2 regions of the Desulfosporosinus paludis genome follow, and region 1 is predicted to be linked to the other one. Evidence: riboswitches for the same ligand, from Rfam matches in the RefSeq annotation. Region 1 holds a riboswitch; the other holds the start of a gene.

Region 1 (5,371 bases):
AGCAGTCAAGACTATGCAATGCTTAGAAGATGATTTCTGTATTCAACAGGAGTCATCTTCTTTAAATTCCATTGATATCTGAAATTGTTATAGTAGTTCATATATTGGTCTATCTCATATTTAAGCTCATCTAAAGTTTCACATGGTTTGATATACGCTTTATCTTAAGAGATAAACTTGCAAGGGTTTGAACTCGAACTGAGCCGAGAGTTTCTGCTTTGGGGTTTTTAGGGAGTTTGGTATATGACTCACTTAAACTTAATGCGTTTCCCTCGAAACGATAACGTTGTTTTAGCTCCTTTACCATCCCAATGATGTGAAGTCTCTTATCCATCAGTTTTGAAGTAGTGGTGCATGAGTAAACCAGCCATCCATCAGAAGGTAATCCGCCGAGAATCCAGCATTTAAATTTTCTGTCAATAGACAGAAATATTTTGTCGCAACTTAGATATATACAGGGTTGGAGGTAACTTTTGCTATGCGAAAGTTGAGTTACTTAGTTATTAGTTGCGCAGATAGGGCAATTATTCAGGGCGAAAAGTCGCGCAGTCTGTCATTTCTGAGGAGCTAGCGTTAGGGGCTTGAATTTCGATCTAACTTAGCTCCCGAGTGTCACTGACACTCCCGTATGCCGAAATAGTGTGATTGTTTTGGCAAGTTGGTACTAGACATACTTAATTGTTTCATGATACCATAAATACAATTAAATATCTGGGATGAGTGATTCCTTCCCGAGGGAAGGAATTGAAAAGGGAAGTCAGTTAAAGCTGACGCGGTGCCCGCCACTGTATAAGGGAGGTAACTCACAAAGTGTCACTGGGATTTATCCGGGAAGACGTGAGTTAACGAAGAACTTGAGCCAGGAGACCTGCTTATTCCGAATTTGAACTACCTACGGGAATGTTAGGGGGTGTATACCTGTGTATTCAGGATTACTTTTGTTACCTGATACAGGTTAAGCTTTTTACCCTTCTGTTGGTGAAGGGTTTTTTTGTTTTTATTTACTACCTCCAAGCATGGGGTATCGGGTACGGTATGATCAGTTAATCCAGCAAATGTCCTTTCAAGGCTTGGTAATAAAAGGAGGATAAATTTTGAAAAACATCCATGTAAAAATGAAGAGTCGTCCTAAATGGCTCAGTTTTGGAGTGGCAGTAACAGGAATACACCTTTTGGGCATGACGATGTTGTTTTTGAATTTAAAGCAATATCCACAATTACTAGGGTTTGCTTTTCTTGCTTACACACTAGGCTTACGTCATGCTTTTGATGCTGATCACATCGCGGCGATCGATAACACAGTACGTAAAATGATTCAGCAAAAACAGGATCCGATGGGGGTTGGATTTTTCTTCTCGCTTGGCCATTCTACTGTTGTCTGCATAATGGCAATTATTACAGCATTTTCAATGCATTGGGCACAACAGAACATTCCACAAATACAAGCTATCGCTGGTCTGATCGGAACTGCGGTTGCTGGAAGTTTTCTTTTGCTTATCGGGCTATTTAATCTTTACATTTGGTTTGATATCTATGGGTTCTTCTTAAAATTGCGTCGAGGTGAGATCGATGAAGAAAATCTTGATCAACTACTTTTAAACCGGGGCTTCTTATCCCGCTTCTTTAAACCTCTATATCGGTTTATTAACAAGAGTTGGCATGTTTATCCACTGGGCTTTCTCTTCGGTTTAAGCTTTGATACTGCATCAGAAGTAGCATTATTAGCAATTTCTGCTACTCTTGGTTCCAAAGGAATGCCTATTACTGCAATTCTATCATTACCGATTATATTTGCTGCTGGTATGAGCCTAATGGACACTGCGGATGGGGTTTTCATGACAACTGCTTATCATTGGGCATTTTCTACTCCGCTACGTAAGATTTATTATAATTTATCGGTTACCGGCCTTTCTGTTATTGCAGCATTGTTTATCGGCTTAATCGAATTGGCCCAGATAATTACTCCAAAGCTTGGACTTAATGGAGGAGTTTGGGGATGGATACAAAACCTTAACTTCGGTGGAATAGGCTATTTGCTTGTTGGGCTGTTCGTATTAGCGTGGGGTGTCTCATATCTTTTATGGAAGGTTTTACGGTTGGAGAATGCGTAGGGATTAAGAAAATTATCAAAGATAAGTTAAAACGGTTTTGTCAAAGCTATTAAAAACACGGGAAAGGCCAATTAGGCTTCCCCGTGTTTTCGTGTTTTGTTTATGTGTTGATTATCTTGCAAAATATTTGAATGCAACTCTAGTGATATTTAGATATTAGTTATTTTGATCCAGATGAGTGACCAACATTACCATGGCAGGATATGCAGCTTACGTTGCCAGAAATCATAGGCTGGTGGCTGATAGGTGGGGCATTCGGCGCAGATCCAGGAGCGAGAGTAATGTTTTTAGCATTAGGATAGGCACTGTCTTTTCCGCTATGACAATACAAACAAGCATCGATATGCGGCGTCCATGCAAGTGTAGCAGGGACTTGATTAGTGAAATGAAGATACAGTTCTTTATAACTGCTTAGCTTACGCACTATGTAGCCCAGATTTCCTGGAGCAGCGTGACAACTTAAACACTCCACATCTTTGTGCGGTCCTGTTTGCCAAGAAGCGACTTGGGGAGCAATTTCGTGGCAAGAGGTGCAAAATTGCGGGCGGGAGGTGTAGTGCATCCCGGCATACGCTGCAGCAATTAGCACGACAATTACAATCAATCCAATAAACACAGTTCTTTGGGCCTTACTGGCTTTGGCCGGCTGCCCTTCGTTCGGTGCCATATTCATCATCCCCTTTTAATACGTTTTGACGACTCCTTTCGCAATTCCGTTCTTATTGTTACATTAAATTCTCAAAAATATGTAATAATATCCGCACTGAAACATCTTTCGCGTTTGGTATAAAACAAGCATTTTTCGGCAAACTAGGGATGTTTAAGGAACCAGTGAAGGAGGTAATTTTCAGTGCGTCGGCTTAAAATTCTTGTATTATGCATCTTGACTTTAGTCATTATCACTCTGGTTGCAGCCTGTAATACACAGACTCCCGCACCAACTCAACAGACCCCGACGACAAACGTGACTCAAACTGCGAACACTAATCTCACCTATGTCGGAGAACAAACCTGTCAATCGTGTCATAAGAAAGCAAACTACGACAAAACACCGCATTTTCAATCCTTTAAACCATTGTCTGCTTACAAACTCGACAAGACCTACGGCACGGTTACTGTCTATGATGGAGCTGCCAATAATGCAAAATCTACAACTGTCGATTTAAGCAAAGCACTTGGCGTGCAAATGGATACCTATGTTGTGGCTCAGATCCCGAAAGACGCTGGTTTTGCCAAGCAGTATTATCGGGTGGGTCATTTAATCAAGAATCCTGACGGAACGTATAAGATCGATAACCCTGGCTTGGTCAAAGGCACACAGAACTGGTCTGCAGGAGATTACTCTTGCCTTGATTGCCATAGCCCAGGTATGGGTAAAGCAGGTACACCGGACTTAACAATTACCTGCGAATCTTGTCATGGTCCGGGAAGCGCTCACATTGCAGCTACCACAGATGATCAAAGGAAGGCCACCATGCCATTGCCGACTTCTACGACCTGTTTGAAGTGCCATCAGAGTGATCCGACGAAAGATACCACAACAGGCGCCACAGCAGGTGCGATTATTACCACGAACCACTATGGCACACGTGACTATACCTTCAGCAAACACAACACTACTGGTATGATCAACGGATGTTTGACTTGCCATAACGTACACGGTACTAATACTAAGGGCAGATTGTTGAAGCAGGATAATCCGAATGACATTTGCGCAACCTGTCATGCGGGTAAAAATTACGACGTAAATACCATAATGTGGGATAATAAGTCTGACCCCCATGGTCACACAACTGCTGACCACAGTTTCACAGCCATTCCAGAGTCTGCTACCAAAGTCAACCCAACAACAAAGAATGTGGAAATTACAGATCCTACCGTGCTTGACATGGTTAAGAAAGCATTACCAGATCTAGCTAAGTAACATTACTAGCTTAAGAATGGGAAGATAAATGAGGCTTGACCGCAAAAAGGTCTAGCCTCATTTCCCTGTACTAGTCAGAAGATATAACTCCATTTAATTCAGAGGAGGTACTATGAAACGGTTAATTTTATTTTTGAGTATTATAATAGTGACAATAGTAATTTTAGTATCTTTTCCTTTTCAGAGTCTCGCCCAAACTCAATTTAGCCGTACCAATGTTCCGGCACAGCTTAAAATTACCGCTTCAGCCGTTAACGTTCGATCAGGGCCATCAACCACTTTTCTAAAAGTCGGAGCAGTATACAAAGGTCAAGTGCTTGAATGTTTGGGTAAATTAGGAAGCTGGTGGGTCGTTCATTTGACTAATGATACCGTTGGAGCAATTTCGGGAGGTTTAGCCCAGCCTTACTATCCCACAACAACTCAACAGACCGCAAAGCCTGCGCCAGCTCCTTCTGAAGTTACGTTGACGACAGGGCAACAGCACATGCTTGATTTAATTAATCAAGAACGCTCTAAAGCCGGCGTTGGCACGCTGAAAATTGATCCTCAGCTTCAAAAAATGGCTCAAACGAAAAGTGATGAGATGGTAGCTAAAAACTATTTCTCCCACACAAGCCCAACCTATGGGGACCCATTTAATATGATGAAGACTTTTGGTATCAATTACACGTCAGCAGGGGAGAATATTGCCGGGGATTCATCGGTAGACGCTGCTCATCAAGCTTTGATGAATGATCCGCCGCACAAAGCGAACATCCTGAATGCATCGTTTAACTACATTGGGATAGGTATCACTTCGAGTCCGACGTATGGTTATGTATTTGTGCAAGACTTCATCGGAAGATAGAACAGAATTTTTAAGGGGCTGCCCGATAATGATGTCCGTGAAGGAGATTCATTTAAGAGGGCAGCCCCTTTTACATCCAAATCGATTCCCTTATTAAGGAGAGTGTGGTAACTTATAAGAAGTACAACATGGACAATTGTATTTCGAGGGGGAACAAAATTGAAAGTTTTAGTGGTTGGTTTGGGAGCATTAGGAACCGTTTATTCCTGTTTTATGAGTCTGGCAGGGCACGAAGTGACGGGCTTAGGAAGGCCTGCTGCTTTAGATAAGATAAGGACGAGTGGAGTAAAAGTTTCAGGTATTTGGGGAGAGCATGCTGCGAAGCTTGACAGAGTGGTAACAGATGTGTGTGAATTGGATCGTGAACAATTTGACATGATTATTGTTACAGTGAAATCCTTTTCCACTGAAGAAATTGCCGAAAAAATATCCCAACTCGTTGGGGAGACTACCCATATTTTCCTTCTGCAAAACGGTTATGGGAAT
Region 2 (5,371 bases), 840 kb from region 1:
ATGAATGAAAGGCCCCATAGACGATATTGTTTAAAGCCACTGACCCAATAGTTCTGGAAAACCCATCGCTTTTTCTGAAAAGCCAGACTCTGAATGTTCCACCTGCTGCTATTCTGGATATCTCGTCCCGCAATGCTTCCTGTTGGTAATGGATGGTATAGAATTTATGATCTTTGACTGCCTCCCATTCCCGGAGAAACTCCTCGTTGCGTTTAAAATAATCTAAAATTACCCCTACAAAGTTCTCATCCGAAACCCTTAGTACAAGACGTTCTGTTTCCAACTCTAGTTTTGCCAAATTCGGACTATTCATGATTTTTATCCTCCTGCTCCAATGATTCTAGGGTAAGTAAGTGTGCCAGTGTTTGGCGCTAATCAGACAACCAGTTGTCTGGGCGATCTTCTAGGTTACGATGACATAAGAAAAGCCGCTAATTTTATTCAGCGGCGTAGGTATTAGCCTAAAAATCAAATGATTTTGGAGGATTTGGCGAAAAATCGTAAATAGTCGCTTTTCCATGTTCTAAATAAAAAAGTTTAAGAACGGGATTGTCTGCTGACTGATAAAGCTGTTTAAGATTAGGGGCGTGTTCGAAGATTTTTTCCTTCATGCGGATGTCCTCCTCAAACGTGATTTCTCCGCTGACTCTAACCCAAACCATGTCTTTGGTAGTTTTGGAGAATTCAATATAGGGCACAGCCATTAATTGTTTATAGACCTCTTTAGTACTTGCAGTGCAGAAATATAGTCTTCCTTTTTCTTCAAACATGAATCCCCATGGTCTAACTCTCGGTTTCCCTTCATCAACTGTAGCTAAATATCCAACAGCTGAACGGTCGTTTAAAATGGACAGTACTTCATTCACGTTAATTCGCCCCCTATACACCTTTTGTTAGATTGTACCTCGCAACTAAAAATAATGCAAAAAACCTGAGAATTTCGATCTTAATTACCAGAGCTGCAGCAACAGCGTTGTGATTCATAGCCGCTGTAATTTTTGTTTTGCCAAATATTACAACAGTTAAAACCCTCCCAATTGGAGCAAAATAATTAACATTAAGAATGGGGGGGAGTATGTTGAAGTCTTTTATTAAACTAACGGATTCATTACTGAGATTTGGTAAGATGAGGGATTCTATCACGATTGGGCTTTTGGGAGGTTTAATAGGAACAATCTTTATGGATATATCAAATCTGTTAATATTCAAGGCAGGTAAAACCGAGGCCTTATATGGACATATAGCAGGCGGATTATTTGTAGCTCCTTTCAGAACAAAACGCAGAAAGAATTTTATTTTAGGCCAGATGACTCATTTAGGAATAGGCTCAATTTGGGGAACGTTATTAACCTATCTCTTAAAGAAAACAGGGAAAGATCATCACCTGATTAAAGGATTGTTCATATCAATGTTAACCCTTGGCAGCCTTATTGGCGGGCAAAAATTTGGTATGCTAAAGAAGTTTGGATTGACAAAGACGTTCTACTCAGCTGTATGGAACCATCTTGTATACGGGTTGGTTTCTGCACAGGCCATAGTGATGATAGCAGATCCAATCATATTTGCATCATCGAAGGATGCTAAAGAGAGCTGTCAACAAATTAGGCGAAAGGCCAGTTATCCCTGTTCAGTCAGATCTTCGAATGAGTTGGTTCAATCAAAAGATGATCATTTTAAATCGCATCAACTTTAAAACCCCTTATTGACAAACTAATTGAATTATTCTATTATAAAGTCAACTAAATACATATTTATAGGTGCCCATCAAGGGATAATAGGGAACCAGGTTAAAATCCTGGACGGACCCACCACTGTAATTAGATGTTGAAAATGTACATTTGCCACTGGTGTAACTGGGAAGGCGTACATTTGAGTCTATAAGTCAGGAGACCTGCCTACAAAATAATTCAAAAAGAACAATGGTAAAGTTCTAGCTTCTTGAAAGCTAGAACTTTTTATTTTTTTAATTTAGGAGTGTCTATGGAGACAATTGCAACCATAATAATCGAAAAACTTGTATTTCCAAATGAAGAAAAGCCTGCTCTTAAAAACATTAACTTTGAAATTAAGCGAGGTGATTTTATTGTTATTACCGGTGGTGTTGCTTCTGGCAAGTCGATTTTATTGCACTCGATCACAGGTGCTATTCCACACTATCATAACGCGGAATTAACAGGTAAAATCACAATCTTAGGCCAAGATATTAAGGATGTGCATCTCAATCATATGTCAGATTATGTGGGATACATGATGCAGGAACCCCATAATCAAATCATCAGTCTCGATGTCTATGAAGATGTTGCTTTTGGCCTCGGCAATCTGGGGATTCCTTGTGAACAAACAGAGCAGATTGTTAATAATACGTTGAAATTTGTGGGTTTGGACGGTTATGAGAACAGACAGACCGCTTCGCTTTCCGGAGGCCAGGCTCAACGTGTGGTTTTGGCAGGTGTTTTAGCCCTTAATGCTCCAATTTTGATTCTTGATCAACCAACCGCTGAGCTGGATCCTCAAGGTCGCTTAGAGATTTATAAGCGCTTAAGTCAGCTTAATAAACATCAAAACCTTACGATCGTTTTGGTTATGGATCGAATTGAAGAGGTCCTCAGTTATGCTAACAGAGTCTTTTATCTTAAGGATGGTGAAATTATCAAGGAGTATTTGCCTGAAGACTATTACAACGATCAGGTCTTACTCCAAAAGAGAAGGTTGAAATACGCCGCTGATGCTGCAATAGCTAACAGTAGTCCTAAGGAAAGTATCGCTAAAATCATCAATGTTTCCTATCGATACAGAAATAATCTAATAGGTTGTGAAGATATTCATTTAGAAGTTTATAAGGGTGATTTTATATCAATCATTGGTTTAAACGGATCTGGAAAATCGACTTTAGCCAAATTGCTTATCGGTCTCTTAAAGCCTTGTAAAGGTGAAATCAAACTGTTTGGCAAGCTGTTGAATAGGGAAAACCTGACAAAAATCCGCACACAAATAGGTTTTCTATTTCAAAACCCCGACCACCAGATCTTTGCAAGCACCTTGGAAGAAGAAGTTGGATTTTCGTTGAAGCTAAGAGGGGAGCGAGAGGCAGTCATTGATCAGAAAATTGATGAGTGCTTAGAATTCGTAGGGCTGCTGGATTATAAGAAAATGCATCCTCAGCGCTTAAGCCGTGGTCAGAGACAGCTTTTAGCCTTAGCCTCCATCCTTGCCGGTGATCCGGAATTCATCATTGCTGATGAACCCACCTCGGGCCTCGATGAAAACCAAGGGTTTATGATTATGAATAAACTTTTCGACTTATCTCAAAAAGGCAAAACAATTTTGTGTATAACCCACGATCTCACGTTGGCCAAAGCCTATTCGAATCGCTTAGTTGCGCTGAATAACCATCGCCTGCAATTTGATATTTCCATAAAAGATCTTCCGGAATATAACGAGGCACTTAAAGAAATTGGACTGAATTTTCAAGACATTGCTTTATTTAGGGGGGGCTGGGATGGGAGTTTCTAAGCTAGATCCCCGGACGAAGTTAGTCTGGTATGCACTGATGATCTACTTTGCCCTGAGTTGTCAAACCGCTGTTCAGTTGAGTCTTGTTTTATTAGTATGCATTGTAGCCTCTTTGATCCTATCTGGTTCCTTAAAACAATATAAGGTTATGATCATGATCATCTTGCTTTTGGGTCTTCAGATATTGTTCGTTCAGCTAATCTTCTGCCGGGAAGGTATTCTGATCTATCAATGGGGAATCCTCAAAATTTACAGTGAAGCTATTCCTTTAGCGATCACCGGTATACTTAAGGCCACCCTCATTTTCTCTGCAAGTCTGCAATTTTTCACCTCGGCTTCAGCTCAAGATTTTACCTTGATGCTCATCAAATTCAGAATTCCTTACCGTTTTGCCATGCTGGTGGGGCTTGGCGTTCGCTTCCTCCCGCTTATGAAAGCTGAATATGTATCCATCATCGATAGCCAGCGTACCAGAGGCTTAAAGATGGAAAATGTTTGGGACGATCTTAAAGCCATTATTCCAACCTTCCTGCCTTTTTTGTATCGCGCTGTACGACGTTCTACAGAAATAGCCCTAGCCATGGAGCTGAGAGGGTATGGACGAAGCAAAACCCGAACTTTTTCAACAGATTTAGAGATGAAGTATTACGATATTGCCTTAATCGCTGCGATGTTATTGGTAATAAGCATCAGCCTTGCAGTCAGGTTATTACCATTAATATAATCATCAAACTTTAGGAGGAGAATTGAAATGAAAGAAAAATTATTCAGAACTGACACCAAAGCCCTTGTAGGCTCCGTCATCATCGGAATTGTCTTCGTGATTATGGAGCAGGTAACTGGAAGAATCGACGGTATTTTGGATCCTACCCTTTTACTTCTTAATGGCACCTGCTGGGCATTTTTCACGGGTCTCATTGTCTTAATGTACAAACAGCCTGCAGGCATTATTGCCGGATTAGTGGAAGCCATTGTAGCCATGGCAACAGCCTATTCGCCGCTGGCTTTTTTCTTCTTATTCGCCAATACTATCGGCTCCATCGTGTATTCATTAATTGCTGCTAATTTTTCCATGAAGAAATTAAGCCACCATATCTTAGCTATGTTCGGTTGTACTGTTATCGGCAACTTATGCGTTACGATTGGATTGATTTATGTCATTCATCTTGACTGGAAGATTGCACTTTTATCTTCAGCTCTAACGGCCTTAGTAGGAACCATTGTTGCAGGAATCCTAACAAAGAGTGTTTACGGTGCCCTAGAAAAATCAGCATTAATCGAACGTTGACCTTTATTTTCTTGAGGAGGGGATGAAGTTGGAGCAGGATTTGAGAGGCTTTATTGAACGAGTGAAGGCCCATAATCCTTCGGATGTTGTCCATGTTCACGAGGAGATTGACCCTAAGTATGAGATAAGTACCTTGATTATGGAACTGGAAAAAGTCCGCCGTTATCCATTGACAATTTTTGAAAACATCAAAGGGCATAATATTTCCGTTGTCACCAATGTCTTAGCGCCCCGAGAGCGCCTGGCTTTGGCCATGGGAGTTGCTCCAGATAATTTGGCCGCTGAATTTTCTCAGCGCATTAATCAGCGGATCGACCCAGTTGAGGTGGCAGATGTTCCATTCCAAGAAAATGCCTTCGTTGGCCCCGAGGTGGATCTCTTTAAGTTACCGATTCTAACTCACTTTCCGATTGATGCTGGCCCTTATATTACCGCAGGCTTAGTCATTGCCAAAGATCCGGAAACGGGGGTTGAAACCGGGGGCTATCATCGCATGCAGTTAAAAGGGAAGGATAAATTAGGCATAAGCCTTCATTCTCGCCAACGTTTATGGGAGTATTTTCGACGTTC

The links. Region 1 has a riboswitch for cobalamin ahead of VZF35_RS08350 (HoxN/HupN/NixA family nickel/cobalt transporter). Riboswitches for the same ligand answer to the same signal wherever they lie in the genome.
Region 2: another riboswitch for cobalamin. It lies ahead of VZF35_RS04190 (ABC transporter ATP-binding protein); the one in region 1 lies ahead of VZF35_RS08350 (HoxN/HupN/NixA family nickel/cobalt transporter).

What each region holds. Positions count from the first base shown of each region.
Region 1 is NZ_CP144211.1:1,634,183-1,639,553, reverse strand. It holds partial or broken gene VZF35_RS08360 (IS3 family transposase) at 12-164, opposite strand; partial or broken gene VZF35_RS08355 (IS4 family transposase) at 146-423, opposite strand; cobalamin riboswitch at 702-891, shown strand; gene VZF35_RS08350 (HoxN/HupN/NixA family nickel/cobalt transporter) at 1,104-2,111, shown strand; gene VZF35_RS08345 (cytochrome c3 family protein) at 2,272-2,778, opposite strand; gene VZF35_RS08340 (cytochrome c3 family protein) at 2,962-4,035, shown strand; gene VZF35_RS08335 (CAP domain-containing protein) at 4,148-4,885, shown strand; gene VZF35_RS08330 (ketopantoate reductase family protein) at 5,045-5,371, shown strand, end outside.
Region 2 is NZ_CP144211.1:799,166-804,536, reverse strand. It holds gene VZF35_RS04205 (GNAT family N-acetyltransferase) at 1-313, opposite strand, end outside; gene VZF35_RS04200 (pyridoxamine 5'-phosphate oxidase family protein) at 462-866, opposite strand; gene VZF35_RS04195 (hypothetical protein) at 1,076-1,693, shown strand; cobalamin riboswitch at 1,739-1,914, shown strand; gene VZF35_RS04190 (ABC transporter ATP-binding protein) at 1,981-3,513, shown strand; gene VZF35_RS04185 (energy-coupling factor transporter transmembrane component T family protein) at 3,500-4,237, shown strand; gene VZF35_RS04180 (hypothetical protein) at 4,265-4,801, shown strand; gene VZF35_RS04175 (UbiD family decarboxylase) at 4,830-5,371, shown strand, end outside.